One region of the Alkalihalobacterium sp. TH-98 genome, then DNA from elsewhere that is predicted to be linked to it. Evidence: riboswitches for the same ligand, from Rfam matches in the RefSeq annotation. Region 1 holds a riboswitch; the other holds the start of a gene.
What was found. Region 1 has a riboswitch for thiamine pyrophosphate ahead of AC2VNP_RS17295 (acetylornithine deacetylase). Riboswitches for the same ligand answer to the same signal wherever they lie in the genome.

Region 2: another riboswitch for thiamine pyrophosphate. It lies ahead of thiC (phosphomethylpyrimidine synthase ThiC); the one in region 1 lies ahead of AC2VNP_RS17295 (acetylornithine deacetylase).

The regions. Positions count from the first base shown of each region.
Region 1 covers NZ_JBYCKM010000045.1:340,934-348,414, reverse strand. Annotated here, with positions in the region: gene dapD (2,3,4,5-tetrahydropyridine-2,6-dicarboxylate N-acetyltransferase) at 1-348, opposite strand, end outside; gene rraA (ribonuclease E activity regulator RraA) at 594-1,073, shown strand; gene aceA (isocitrate lyase) at 1,236-2,525, opposite strand; TPP riboswitch at 3,144-3,246, shown strand; gene AC2VNP_RS17295 (acetylornithine deacetylase) at 3,379-4,671, shown strand; gene tenA (thiaminase II) at 4,709-5,389, shown strand; gene AC2VNP_RS17285 (ABC transporter ATP-binding protein) at 5,379-6,155, shown strand; gene AC2VNP_RS17280 (ABC transporter permease) at 6,152-6,904, shown strand; gene AC2VNP_RS17275 (ABC transporter substrate-binding protein) at 6,901-7,481, shown strand, end outside.
Region 2 covers NZ_JBYCKM010000009.1:227,419-234,899, reverse strand. Annotated here, with positions in the region: gene AC2VNP_RS04400 (heme ABC transporter ATP-binding protein) at 1-545, shown strand, start outside; gene AC2VNP_RS04395 (methyltransferase domain-containing protein) at 594-1,697, shown strand; gene AC2VNP_RS04390 (ABC transporter substrate-binding protein) at 1,681-2,694, shown strand; gene AC2VNP_RS04385 (hypothetical protein) at 2,779-3,117, shown strand; gene thiC (phosphomethylpyrimidine synthase ThiC) at 3,211-4,965, opposite strand; TPP riboswitch at 5,159-5,270, opposite strand; gene AC2VNP_RS04375 (aspartate kinase) at 5,783-7,153, shown strand; gene AC2VNP_RS04370 (amphi-Trp domain-containing protein) at 7,311-7,481, shown strand, end outside.

The DNA of each region.
Region 1 (7,481 bases):
TGCACCCATCATAATGACTGCATTATTACCGATTTCAACTTGGTCACGAATGATTGCACCCGGCTCGATACGAGCTTGGATATTTTTCATGTCAAGTAATGGGATCGCTGAATTGCGACGATCATTTTCTACTACATAATCTTCAATTTTTGCTTCATTTTGCTGAATTGCAGCTTCGATCTCTTTCCACTCTCCGAAAAGAACCCCTACATTTCCTGTAATAAATGCTTTTGTTTCAGAACCAAAGTCGATTCCTTCTAAATCACCTTTAATATGTACTTTAACTGGTGTCTTTTTCACACTATTTGAGATAAAAGAGATAATTTCATTTGCATCCATCATTTTCATAGTTTAAGCCTCCAATAATTTTCTATCTTTTTAAATAAGTATGAGAAAAATGTCGTTCTGTATCATAAACACATGACGAATTTTTCCGATAGTATGATTGTACCAAAAAAGCTAACAGACCTCTATTATAACATCCCACATTAATAAAAAAATTCTCTACATGTTTGAAATTCTTTATCAAAAAAGCAGGAATTTTAATAGGATATGACGAATATTTATTCATCAATAGTCTAGGAGGAGAAATTATGTCAATACAAACTGCTGACTTACACGATGCACATGGAGATCAACTACTACTCGCTGAACCAATCTTTCAATTTTGGGGTCAGAAAAAAACGTTTGAAGGACCGATTTGTACTGTACGTGTTTTCGAAGACAATGTATTAGTCAAAAAAGCTCTTCAAGAAGTTCCTGAAGGAAGTGTCCTCGTAGTTGATGGTGGCGGATCTAAGAAATGCGCTTTAATGGGTGATAACCTAGCTGAAATTGCTGTTTTACGAAATTTAGCGGGAGTTATTATTAATGGCTGCATTCGCGATTCTGCACAAATTAAAGAAATGAATATTGGAGTGTTTGCAATTGGAACAAATCCTATTCGCAGTATCAAAAAAGGTCTAGGCGATACAAACGTCCCTGTACAATTTGCAGGAGTGAACTGGGAACCTAACCATTATGTTTACGCAGACAGCGACGGCATATTAATAGCGGAAAAGAAAATTGACTAAACTTTGGTACAAAATTAATAACAGAACGAGCACATGGCATGTGCTCGTTTTTTTACGCCTTTAGAAGAAAAAAAAGAAGGCTGACTACAATTTGCAGCCAGCCTTTCAAAATTATATTTAAATTGATGAGAGAGTTTTGTTAGAAAACCGCTATATAACTTATTACTTTTGGAATTGTGCTTCTTCAGTTGAACCTTTAAGAGCTGTAGTTGAAGAAGTACCACCAAATACAGTTTGAGATACTTGGTCGAAGTAACCAGTACCAACTTCACGTTGGTGACGAGTAGCTGTGTAACCATGCTCTTCAGCAGCAAATTCAGCTTGTTGAAGCTCAGAGTAAGCACCCATACCACGAGTCTTATAGCCACGAGCAAGTTCAAACATGCTGTAGTTAAGAGAGTGGAAACCAGCAAGTGTAACGAATTGGAATTTGTATCCCATTTTCCCAAGTTCTTGTTGGTAAGTTTCGATTGTATCTTTGTCAAGGTTAGCTTCCCAGTTGAATGAAGGCGAGCAGTTATATGCAAGCATTTTCCCAGGGAATTTTGCATGAATAGCATCAGCAAATTGCTTCGCTTCTTCAAGGCTTGGTTTAGAAGTTTCGCACCAGATAAGGTCAGCATATGGAGCATAAGCAAGACCACGTGCGATCGCTTGATCGATACCAGCATTTGTACGGAAGAAACCTTCTGGAGTACGCTCACCAGTAATGAATGGAGCATCTAATGGATCGATGTCGCTTGTAATTAAGTCAGCTGCATCAGCATCTGTACGAGCAATTACTAGTGTTGGTACACCAGAAACGTCTGCTGCAAGACGAGCTGATACTAAGTTACGTACAGCTGTTTGTGTAGGGATAAGTACTTTACCACCTAAGTGACCACATTTTTTCTCTGAAGCTAATTGGTCTTCAAAGTGAACACCAGATGCACCAGCTTCAATCATACCTTTCATAAGTTCAAATACGTTTAACTGTCCACCAAATCCAGCTTCAGCGTCAGCTACGATTGGTGCGAAATAATCAACTTCGCCTTCGCCTTCCATATGTTGGATTTGATCAGCACGTTGTAAAGAGTTGTTGATACGCTTAACAACTTGTGGTACTGAGTTTGCAGGATATAAACTTTGGTCAGGATACATGTGACCTGCAAGGTTAGCATCAGCAGCTACTTGCCATCCACTTAAGTAGATTGCTTTTAGACCAGCTTTAACTTGTTGTACCGCTTGACCACCAGTAAGTGCACCAAGTGCATTTACATAAGGCTCTTCATTTACAAGCTTCCATAATTTTTGTGAACCTAAACGTGCTAATGTATGATCAATTTGAACAGAACCGCGTAAACGAACTACTTCTTCAGCTGAATAAGGACGCTCGATACCAGTCCAACGTGGATCATTATCCCACTGTTCTTGTAATTTCTTAGCTTCTTCTTGAATGTTTACTTTTGCCATAATCTCCATCTCCCTTTTCTTAAGAAAATTTTAATTTATGATTGAGGTATTATTTCTAGTTGATCAATGCTATGTAAGTTTGATTATAGAGAATAGTTGATTACTAGTTGACCAAAATCTTAGATAATAATAGGTCTCAATCACTGACCCCAACTTCTTTACTTCTTTTCTGTATTACTACAGTTTGTTGTTTACAGTTTTATAATATAACAGATAATTAGAAAACTCAACCACTTTTTTTCATTTTTTAAATCTTTTATAAATAGTCGTAATATTCAATCTTTTAACTTGTTAGTTAAAATACATATTGTCCTGAAATACTCTTATATTCCTGATGAACGCCTTAACTATAAGCAACTTTCTTAAAAACCATAAAACAATTACTCAAGATAAAGCCCGTCTAGTAAAAAATAATAATTTTAGGTCACTAATGCTCTCCTCATACTCGGATTTTCATCATAACTGTTACATAAATAAACTAACCTACAAAACTGTTATGAGACAGATATTCTTCATAAGACTTTATAGTTTCAATACTTTCAGATTTTTCGGTTGAGTTTCTACTGTAAGTGTGTTAATTTTGTACTCAGAATAGCAATATAAATAATTTTATTATGAAATATCCACTAGGGGTGCTTTTTAAAAGCTGAGACTGGCAAATGCCTAAACCCTTGTACCTGATCTAGATAATACTAGCGGAGGGAAGTGGATAGTCGGAACAGCGAATGAGCAATGTTGAACCATTAGTTCGTAACTGACTATTCAACCACTTCCCTTTTATAGGAAGTGGTTTTTTTATGCTATTTTGGAGTACGGTCAGTGTTTCATTTTAATATTGAAAGGAGTGAGTCTGTTGACTAAAACATCTATTGATCTACTACTTCATCAAATCGATGAGCGAAAAGAGGAACTTGTTGGTCTAGCCAAAACATTAATTCGCTATAAAACACCAAGCCCACCTGCTCGAAATACTGCTGATGCACAAGAATTCATTGCTACATATCTACAGGAATTAGGGTTCACGATTGATAAGTGGGATGTGTATGAAGGTGATCCAAATGTAGTTGGAGTTTTAGCTGGAACAAATTCTACAGAATTTAATAGCCTCCTTATTAATGGTCATATTGATGTCGCCTCTATTGAAGAAGGTGAAAACTGGGATCAAGATCCTTTCACCCCAGTTGTAAAAGATAATATCTTATACGGGCGTGGAGCTGCTGATATGAAAGGCGGCCTCGCTGGCGCTTTATTCGCTATCAAGCTATTAAAAGAAGCTGGGGTTGACCTTCCTGGAGACCTTACTTTCCAATCGGTCATCGGTGAAGAAGTTGGTGAGGCAGGAACACTTGAGTGTTGTAAAAAAGGGTATGATGCCGATTTCGCTGTCGTAGTCGATACGAGTGACTGCCAAATCCAAGGACAAGGCGGAGTCATTACTGGCTGGATTACAATACAAAGTGCACAAACGTTTCATGATGCAAACCGCCGAAGTATGATACATGCCGGTGGTGGTTTATTTGGAGCAAGTGCCATTGAAAAAATGACAAAAATTATTGAAGGGTTAAAAGATCTTGAGCAATATTGGGCAGTTACAAAATCATTCCCTGGATTCCCAGCTGGAATGACAACGATTAATCCAGCTGTTATTGAAGGTGGACGTCATGCAGCATTCATTGCTGATCGATGCTCCTTATGGATTACTGTACATTTTTATCCAAATGAAAACCATGAAGAGATTGCAAAAGAAATTGAGGAACATATCCTTAATGTCGCAAAAGCTGACCCGTGGCTTCGAGATAACCTCCCAACATTTCGTTGGGGTGGAACATCAATGATTGAAGATCGCGGTGAAATCTTCCCTTCTCTTGCAATTGATGAAGAGCACGCCGGCCTTCAAACATTGGCACATGTTCATCAGTCTGTCCTTCATGAAAAAGCGACAGTCGGAATGTCCCCCACAGTAACAGATGGAGGCTGGCTTGGAGAAGCAGGCATTCCTACCGTTATTTATGGACCTGGAAAGCTCGAGCATGCCCATGCCGTAAACGAACAACTTTCAATTGATCAACTCGTTCATTTTACAAAAGTAATGACACTATTCATTTACGAATGGTGTCATACCAGAAAGATGGAAGTACCTGTTTAGTGGCGTATACGAACAAAAAAATCAAGGAGTGATTTTAATGCAATTTACAGATCGTTTATACGAAAAAGCAAAACCGATTTGGAGAAAAAGCCATGACCATCCGTTTGTTCAAGGAATTGGCCACGGTACGTTAGATATTGAAAAGTTTAAGTTTTTTATGCAACAAGACTACTTGTATCTCATTGAGTATGCACGTTTATTTGCATTAGGAAGCCTTAAAGGAACTGACCTTAAAACGATGTCAACCTTTGCAAAATTACTAGACTCTACATTAAATGTAGAAATGGATTTACATCGTCAATATGCACGTCGTCTTGGAATTAGTGAGGCAGAACTTGAAGCAACAAAAGCCGCTCCAACTACTCTAGCTTACAGTGGTTATATGCTAAATGTTTCCCAACGCGGTTCATTAGCAGACCTCGTTGCCGCTGTCCTGCCGTGCACTTGGAGTTATTATGAGATTGGAACTGAGTTAAGTAAAATTCCTGGAGCACTTGAAAATGAAACATACGGTGAATGGGTAAAGATGTACGCCTCTGAGGAGTTTGGGGAACTAGCTGATTGGCTTATCAATTTAATGAATGAACTAGCAGGAGGAAGAACAGAAGCCGAACTAACGGCTCTTGAAGAAATTTTTCTAAATACAAGTCGCTATGAGTATATGTTCTGGGATATGTCTTACAAATTACAGATGTGGCCAACAGATGATGAGCAATAATGTCTTATCGTTTGACGGTGTTTCATTTTCCTATAAAGGAAAAAAGAAAGAAAAGGTAACACCCATTCTTGACCAATTATCTTTAAGCATCCAAGGTGGCGAATTTGTTAGTTTATTAGGACCGAGTGGATCTGGCAAGAGCACTATTTTCAGATTGATAACAGGGCTGGAACAACCGACAAAAGGCTCAATTTCTCTGTATGGAGAAGTGGAAAAGAAACGCTTAGGCAAAGTCGGTTACATGCCCCAACAAGATATGCTACTCGATTGGCGTAATATCCTTGATAATGCGTTTCTACCACTTGAAATTAATGGATTTACTAAAAAAGACAAAAAAGAACAGGTTTTGGAGTTACTTGAAGAATTCGGGCTCAAAGGACATGAATATGACTATCCCCATCAGCTGTCTGGAGGAATGAGACAACGAGTCTCTTTTTTGCGGGCCATGCTTGGCGGAGGGAACCTGTTACTTCTTGATGAACCTTTTAGTGCACTAGATGCAGTAACACGTCTATCCATGCAAGAATGGCTTCTAGATCAATGGCAGAAGCTTGAAAAAACAGTTATTTTTATTACTCACGATGTAGATGAAGCATTATTTTTATCAGACCGTGTGTTTCTTTTCTCGCAATCGCCACTATCTACTTTTAAAGAAATACAAGTGCCACTGTCGCGTCCTAGAAAAATAGAAGACTTACTTTCGCCTGAACTCGCAACAATTAAAAGTGAATTACTAAGGGAATTACGGCAGCAGGTGAAACTATGAAACAATTAAAGCATTATACAAGTTCAGTCGTCCTTTTACTCCTGCTGCTTATCGGTTGGGAAATAGGTGCAAATCAGGTGAATAAACCTTTTATATTACCATCACCTACATTAATACTAGCGAAGATGGTTGAATTGCATGACGTTCTTTTTAAAGTCCATTTACTTGCAACACTAGAAGTCATACTGATTGGCCTGTTTATCTCGATTGTTTTTGGGGTTAGCTTAGCCGTATGGATGAACATGAGCACACTTGCTGAAAAAACATTTTTTCCTATTGTGATTGCTTCTCAAACCATACCCATTATTGCTCTAGCACCTATTTTCGTGTTGTGGTTTGGCTATACCATTTGGAGTAAAGTGGTTGTTACTGTTCTTATTACATTCTTTCCAATAACGATTGGCGTATTTGACGGTCTTCGATCTACAAGTAAAGATCATATCGATTTATTACGAACAATGGGAGCTAGGCGCTGGCAAACTTTTTTTAAAATTCAAGTTCCAACTGCTCTGCCGTATTTCTTCTCTGGCTTAAAAGTAGCTGTTACTTTAAGCGTTATTGGAGCAGCAATCGGTGAATGGTTAGGAGCTAATGCAGGTTTAGGTTATTTTAGCCGCAGAATGATGACCCAATTTGATGGCGCCGGCGTTTTTGCCCCGATTGTCTGGTTATCAATTCTTGGCATTACTTTATTTTTAATCGTTAAAGCACTCGAAACTTATTTACTTAAATGGAGGAAAAAATCATGAAAAAACTATCGATGTTTGTTCTTTCTCTTGCAACCGCATTAAGCTTAGCAGCGTGTGGTGCTGGTGATCAACAACAAGAAGAAACCGAAGAGGCAACTGCTGGAGATCCAACAGGCACAACTGAAACAGAAGAATTGACTAGTATTGATATTATGCTCGATTGGTATCCAAATGCTGTCCACTCTTATTTATACGCGGCATTAGAGGAAGGTTACTTTGAAGAAGAAGGATTAGATGTAAAGATTGTGTTCCCTGCCAACCCAACAGATCCTATAAATTTGGCTGCTTCTGGGGGGGTGACACTAGGGATTACATATCAGCCTGATGTCATTATGGCCCGTACAAAAGATGTTCCAGTCGTTTCTATCGCTGCTATCGTTCGTTCACCTTTAAACCATATGATGGTAATGGCTGACAGTGACATTGAGTCTCCAGCAGATTTGGAAGGCAAAACGGTTGGTTACCCAGGGATTCCTGTTAATGAACCAATTTTAAAGACAATGGTCGAAGCTGATGGCGGTGATTACAATCAAGTAAATTTAATGGATGTCGGCTTCGAACTAGGTTCGTCGATAGT
Region 2 (7,481 bases), on a different contig from region 1:
TAGCTGTTGTTGGTCAGGAAAGCTCAGTGCCATTTGATTTTACAGTAGAAGATATTGTGCGGATGGGGAGACATCCACATAAGAGGTTTTTAGAAAAAGATAATGAATACGATGAAACAATAGTAACCCGGTCACTAAACGAAGTAGGAATGGAGCATTTCCGAAATCGGAGTTTTTCACACTTGTCAGGCGGTGAAAAGCAAAGGGTATTAATAGCACGAGCTCTTGCACAGGAACCCAAATTATTTATACTAGATGAGCCGACAAACCATCTTGATATTCAGCATCAATTACAGCTTCTTGATGTAGTAAAAGGTTTAAAACTAACGTCTTTAGCAGCTTTACATGATCTAAATTTAGCTGCTGCTTATTGCGATAAATTACTAGTGATAAACGAAGGGCAAATCGTTGCAAAAGGTTCACCAGAAGAGGTGCTGACCGTAAAACTATTAGCCGATGTTTTCCATGTTAATGCGACTATTCTTAAACACCCAATTACTGGGAAGGTTCATGTTTTATATACTTCGAAAATGGCGGTTAGGTAAAAAGGTGAAAATGTGAGGCCTATTGTTTCAAATAATTAGGAGGAGAGAATGGGCGAATATCAATGTAATTTTTGTGGATTTCAATATGAAGAAAGAAATGGTGATACGAAAAACGGAATTCCAATCGGAACACCATTTGAACAGTTAGCTGGGTCGCTTTGTAACCGCTGTGGTATGCAGGGGGATCGGCATAAAAGACAAATCACTCAACCTTATATTGGCCTTGAAGCCGAGTATTTCGATCTTTTTACTGGAAAAAGTGGTGTCGAATTCTTTAAACAAATGATTAATACTACTCCTGAACCTTGTGTATTAGAGTTAGGAGTTGGGACAGCCAGAATCGCGTATGAATTGGCTGTTCAGGGAGTTGATGTAACAGGGCTCGATACGAGTGAAGATATGCTCGAAATAGCTGAAAAGAAACGAAAAAGGTTAAGAAATGTGTCTAAGTTAACTTTAATACAAAAGAATGCATTAGATATCAATTCTTCTATCAAATTTAGCCATATTCTACTAACAGAAGGCTTCTTACAACACTTTCTGTTACCTGATGAACAGTTGCAAGTATTGGCAAACGTGAAAAAACATCTTGTAGATAGTGGTTTAGTAGCAGTTGACCTTATCATTCCACCGAATGAGAGAAATTGGAAGGTAAGTCAATGTAAACAATGGGGGAAGAAACGAATTTATAAGACAACCGAGGGCGTAACTCTCTTAAACCGACAGACATTTGAAACAACGATAACCTATGAAACATATGAACAAAACAATGAAGTTTCTCGATATAAAGTAGACCGGGAGTATAGTTTAATACTTCCTAGGGAAATGTGCTATCTATTAAACGCAGAAGGCTTTGAAGTAATCGACATGTTCGAAAATTATCAAACTAGTTATCAACGTATTAGGGGAACAACATTAATACCTCAATTAGCTAAAAAAAGAGCTGAAGCGGTATTAAGAAGAGATGAAACTCTTGATGGGAGTATAAATGAATTCCAACGTAATCTAGAACCTTTTAAAGAGGAGGTTTGGACAAATGGGGGTTATCCAATTCCCATTCGAGGAGACGTAACAGATTATCAAGTAAGTAATCGCTGGACAATTATTGCTAAATTAAAAAATAAGGAGAATGAATATGAAAAAAATCAATAAAATGAAATCGATCTTATCAGCTATTATACTTACATCCACACTGCTAGTTGGATGTGGGCAGCAGACGGGAACAAACGAAGAGGTGACAACAACGAATAGTCCTCAAGTTAAAGAAGTTGAAAAGGTCGACCAAAATGAATATGAATCATTTGAAATCGAAAATAATGAGCAGCTGTTAGTGTTCACTGAAGCACCTAAGCGTGCAGTTACGTTAAACCAACACGTAACTGAAGTGATGCTAGCTCTTGGATTAGAAGAATTTATGGTGGGAACCGCATATTTAGATGATGCCGTCTTACCAGAATTTAAGGATGCTTATGAGTCAATCCCAGTTCTTTCGGATCGATACCCATCGCAAGAAGTGTTTTTAGCAGAAGAACCTGATTTCGCTTATGCAGGGTGGGCAAGTGCATTTCGCGAGGATAATATTGGTACTGTTGAACAATTAAAAGAGTTTGGCATCAATGCATACTTACATGAGTCTTCTAGTAAAGTTGGCCCGACAATTAATGATATTTATTCAGATATTCGAAATATAGCACGTATCTTTAACGTCGAAGAAAGAGGAGCACAAATAATTGCTTCGATGGAAGAAGAACTATCTGAAATTCAAAAAAATATTCCAGAGGTAACAGAAAAGAAGAAAGTATTTGTATTTGATAGCGGAGATACGGCACCTTTTACAGTGGCACAAAATTTTTTAAATTCGTTAATCACGCTAGCGGGAGCAGAAAATATATTTAGTGAAATCGATAAAAACTGGGCAGAAGTAAGCTGGGAAGAAGTAGTGGATCGAGATCCTGAAATAATCATCATTGTTGATTATGGTGAAACGTCGGCTGAAGAGAAAAAAGATACATTACTGCGTCATCCGGCACTAGAAGATGTTACAGCTATTAAAAATGAGAATTTTATTGTAATTCCATTATCTGCAGCAGCAGAAGGGATTCGAGCACCTTATGCTTTGGAAATTTTGGTGAATGGCTTATATAAATAAAGTTCAAGCGTTGTTCATTGCTCATCTGATGATTTCGTACTAGAATAAATAATAGATTACGAGCTAGATGAAAGGCATGAAAAAATGAACAAACAAATTTCTATATTGCTTTCTGTTTTTATTATACTTTTTGCTTTAATTGGATCATTGGTTAAAACGACAGAAGTCGCACCAGCTAATGCTCGAATGATAGTAGATCATTCACTTAACGTCTATGTTTCTCCTCCTTGCTTTAATGAAGCAGATGTTACGAACTTTTTAGAGGAAGTAACATTAAAAGATGCGCTTGATATGGAGTATAGACCAGAGTCAAGCTGTACAGAAAATTCATTAATAGGTGAACCAAGGTCATTGATTTCTCTATTACTTGAAACTGTTGGTCTTCGTTCAGGAAAGTGGGACCGCGACGGGGAATGGCAATAATTTTGCTGTGGATTTAAGTCATTTACATTACCGGACCTTTACAAAAAAGAAGCTGATTTATAGATTAGTTATCTATGAATCAGCTTCTTTTTATTATCTATATATTTTACTTCCTTGTTCCTTGAATTCTTCAGATTTCTTTTCCATTTCTTCTTTGAGTAAAGTATGTTCATCGATTCCTTTTTCTTTTGCGGTTTGACGAATATCATGAGAGATTTTCATACTACAAAACTTAGGCCCGCACATTGAACAGAAGTGGGCGGTTTTGGCGCCTTCTGCTGGAAGGGTTTCATCATGAAAACTCATTGCTTTTTCTGGGTCTAAAGATAAGTTAAATTGATCTCGCCAACGAAACTCAAAGCGAGCCTTTGAAAGTGCATCGTCTCGTCGTTGGGCATTTGGATGCCCTTTCGCTAAATCAGCTGCGTGTGCAGCAAGTTTATAGGTTACAACACCTTCACGAACATCGTCTTTATTCGGCAACCCTAAATGTTCCTTTGGTGTTACATAGCAAAGCATGGCTGTTCCGTAAGAAGCAATCATCGCCGCACCGATCGCTGAAGTAATATGGTCATACCCTGGTGCGATATCAGTAGTGAGTGGACCTAATGTATAGAAAGGTGCTTCATGACAAATATCAAGTTGTTTATCCATATTTTCTTTGATTTTGTGCATGGGTACATGTCCAGGACCTTCTACCATTACTTGAACGTCATGTTCCCAAGCAATTTTCGTTAATTCTCCTAGTGTTTCCAGTTCAGCAAATTGGGACTCATCATTAGCATCAGCAATTGAGCCTGGGCGCAAACCGTCACCTAATGAGAAAGCGATATCATACGTCTTCATAATTTCACAGATCTCAGCAAAATGAGTATAGAGAAAGTTTTCTTGATGGTGGGCAAGGCACCATGCAGCCATAATTGAACCACCTCTAGAAACAATACCGGTTAAACGATTAGCTGTAAGTGGTACATATCGGAGTAGCACCCCGGCGTGTATCGTAAAATAGTCTACTCCTTGTTCTGCTTGCTCTATTAATGTATCTCGGTAAACTTCCCATGTTAAGTCTTCAGCTACTCCATTCACTTTTTCAAGGGCCTGGTAAATAGGCACTGTACCTACTGGGACTGGACTGTTTCGAATAATCCATTCTCTTGTTGTATGTATATGCTTTCCTGTGGATAAGTCCATAATTGTATCGGCACCCCAGCGAATAGCCCAAGTCATTTTTTCGACTTCTTCTTCTATAGATGAACTGACTGCTGAGTTTCCAATATTCGCATTAATTTTCACGTGAAAATTACGACCGATAATCATTGGTTCACTTTCAGGGTGATTAATATTGGATGGAATAATTGCTCTTCCACTCGCTATTTCTGAACGCACAAATTCAGGGTCTAAACCTTCACGAATTGAAATAAATTCCATTTCAGGTGTGACGATTCCTTTTTTAGCATAGTGAAGTTGGGTTACATTTTTTCCTTGTTTCGCTCGTACTGGTTTTCTGCTTGTTGTATTAAATACTTCCACAGCTTTTGTTTTTTCAATATCAATAAAACCATTATCCTCAGGTTTTATATTACGACCCTCATAATATTCAACGTCGCCACGATCTAAAATCCATTGTTTGCGTAATTCTGGCAGTCCTTTTCTGACATCTGCATGATATGTAGAGTCAGTGTAAGGCCCGGTCGTATCGTATACTCTAAACGGTTCATTAGGTATTTCTTTTCCATTAAATGAGGTTGGGCTTAGTTCAATTTCACGAAAAGGAACAGCAATCGTATCGTTTGTACTGCTTTTCTCATACACTTTCTTACTGTTTAGAAATGGGTTAAGAATTGACATAAAAGATCCTCCTAAGTTTGATTTAAGTTCTGGATGTTAGAACCGATCATGGAGGAGGGGAAGATAATATAAGAATGTCATCCATTTTTATAGCTGCAATCATTATGGTGTTATCCGACTGTTATACAGTCGTCTATTTTTCATAATGTGCACTATAAAAATAAAAAGACCGCAAGAAAGCGGTCGAATGGACATAAGAATTCTACAAAATCCCTCCGCTAGCATTACCTAGATCAGGTTCACGGTCGACAACAGTATCAGTTGTCCTCTCAGCCCCTTGCTTTGGAGCTCCCGTTTTCTTCAGTTGTACTATTAAATTAACACAATATTTAGGAAAAGAAAACAGTTAATTGGATCTATTTTCCTTTTTTTCTTGTAGCTTTATTCATGATGAGTCCTAATTTTTAATTCCTATATGTGATGTTGGTTTCAAAAACTGACTAAAGGAAGTGAAGAATGAAAATAGTTTGCTGGATGGTTACATCTTAAAAAAAGTAATTACGAATAATTTATGAATAAGGTTCTGGCGAGAAGGGATTTTGCTGAGAAATATCGAATATTGTTTGTTAATTTTAGCTCTTTATTCCTGTGAAGTGTTACTGTCACATGAAAATCCAACCATATGGGAGGGTTTTCTATCGATTAGCGTGAAAGGGGAGGATGTGAAGGTTGAATAAACCAGTTGGTGATATATCCTTACACAGCCTACAATATCCAATTTATTCAACTTTGCAAACAGGCAAGGGCTATGATAAATTATGAATTATTGAAATATTAAGGGAACAGAAAAAAACTTTATAGGAGTTGGAGAAACGAGATGAGAGTAGCGAAATTCGGTGGAACATCAGTGGCTAACGCAGAGCAAATTCGTAAAGTGGCTTCAATCATTGCCGAGAACGAAGAGAGAAAATTTGTGGTTGTCTCAGCCCCAGGGAAGAGGGAAGCAACCGATACAAAGGTTACGGATTTACTTATTCAGTTAGCCGATGCCGTGGTAGAAAAAGGTGACGTTGAAAATGCTCTACTAGCTGTTGTAAGCCGTTATGAAGAGATTGCATTAGATCTCAATTTGTCAGCAGATATTATAGAAACGATTAAAGAGGATTTACAAGCAAGAGTAGCTTTTGACACTTCCCATGAAGGAAAATTCATCGATCAAATGAAAGCCAGTGGAGAAGACAATAATGCAAAGTTAATCGCGGCTTACTTTCAAAGCACCGGAATTGAAGCGCAATATGTAAATCCAAATGAGGCCGGATTATTAGTGTCTGATGAACCCGGGAACGCTCAAGTTCTTCCGGAAAGCTATGAACATTTGTTCCAATTAAGGGAACGTCCAGGTGTGATCGTTTTTCCAGGATTTTTTGGATACTCAAAAGAAGGAACACTAGTTACTTTCCCTCGAGGTGGATCAGATATTACAGGATCTATTTTAGCTGCAGGAGTGAAGGCGGACTTATATGAGAATTTCACAGATGTTGATTCGGTATTTGCAGCCAATCCAAAGATCGTTGAAAATCCTGTGAACATTAAGAAAATGACGTATCGTGAAATGCGCGAATTATCATATGCTGGTTTTTCAGTATTTCATGATGAAGCACTAATGCCTGCATTCCGTCAGTCCATTCCTGTTTGTATAAAAAATACAAATAATCCAGAAGCTCGTGGAACGATGATTATGGCTGAACGTGCTTGTGTGTTAAATCCAGTGATCGGGATTGCAAGTGACTCGGAATTTTGCACGCTATATGTGCGGAAGTACTTAATGCACCGCGAAATCGGTTTTGGACGTAAGTTACTTCAAATTATTGAAGAAGAGGGCATTTCTTATGAACATATCCCATCTGGAATTGATGACACGTCTGTTATTTTAAAACAGTGTCAGTTGGATGGGGAGAAAGAAGATCGCATCATTACTCGTATTCGAGAAGAGTTAGATGTAGATGATGTGTATGTAGAGCGTGATTTTTCCATGATTATGATGGTTGGCGAAGGGATGCACAATACGATCGGTCTTTCAGCACGTGCAACTTCGGCACTTGCCAATGCTAATGTAAATATTGAAATGATTAATCAAGGCTCTTCAGAAGTCAGCTTAGTATTTGGTATTCGCCATGAAGATGAGGAAAAAGCTGTTCGTGCCCTATATGATGAATTTTTTGGCTCAGCGGACGAGTCAATTGAATAAACTTTAATGGAAGTTAGAAAGGTGCAAATCATAAAGTGATTTGCACCTTTCTTTATCTTCATATAAATTAACAATCGTTTAGTCAAATATCGTTCACATAAGATAGGCAAGGAATAGCTTATAATAAGAATAACGAGGATAAAAGGGGGAAACAAGGATGAATGAAGTAGGAAAATTACCAACTCAAATTATCTTAAAACATAAAGAACAACAAAATCTAAGTGATTTTGCCGACGTATTAGAAGTGATTGCGAAAAAACTAAGAGAAGAAGGTCAGTTCGTTTTTATGCAAGGTGATGAAGAAGTGCAAGTGAAACCGTCGCAACGT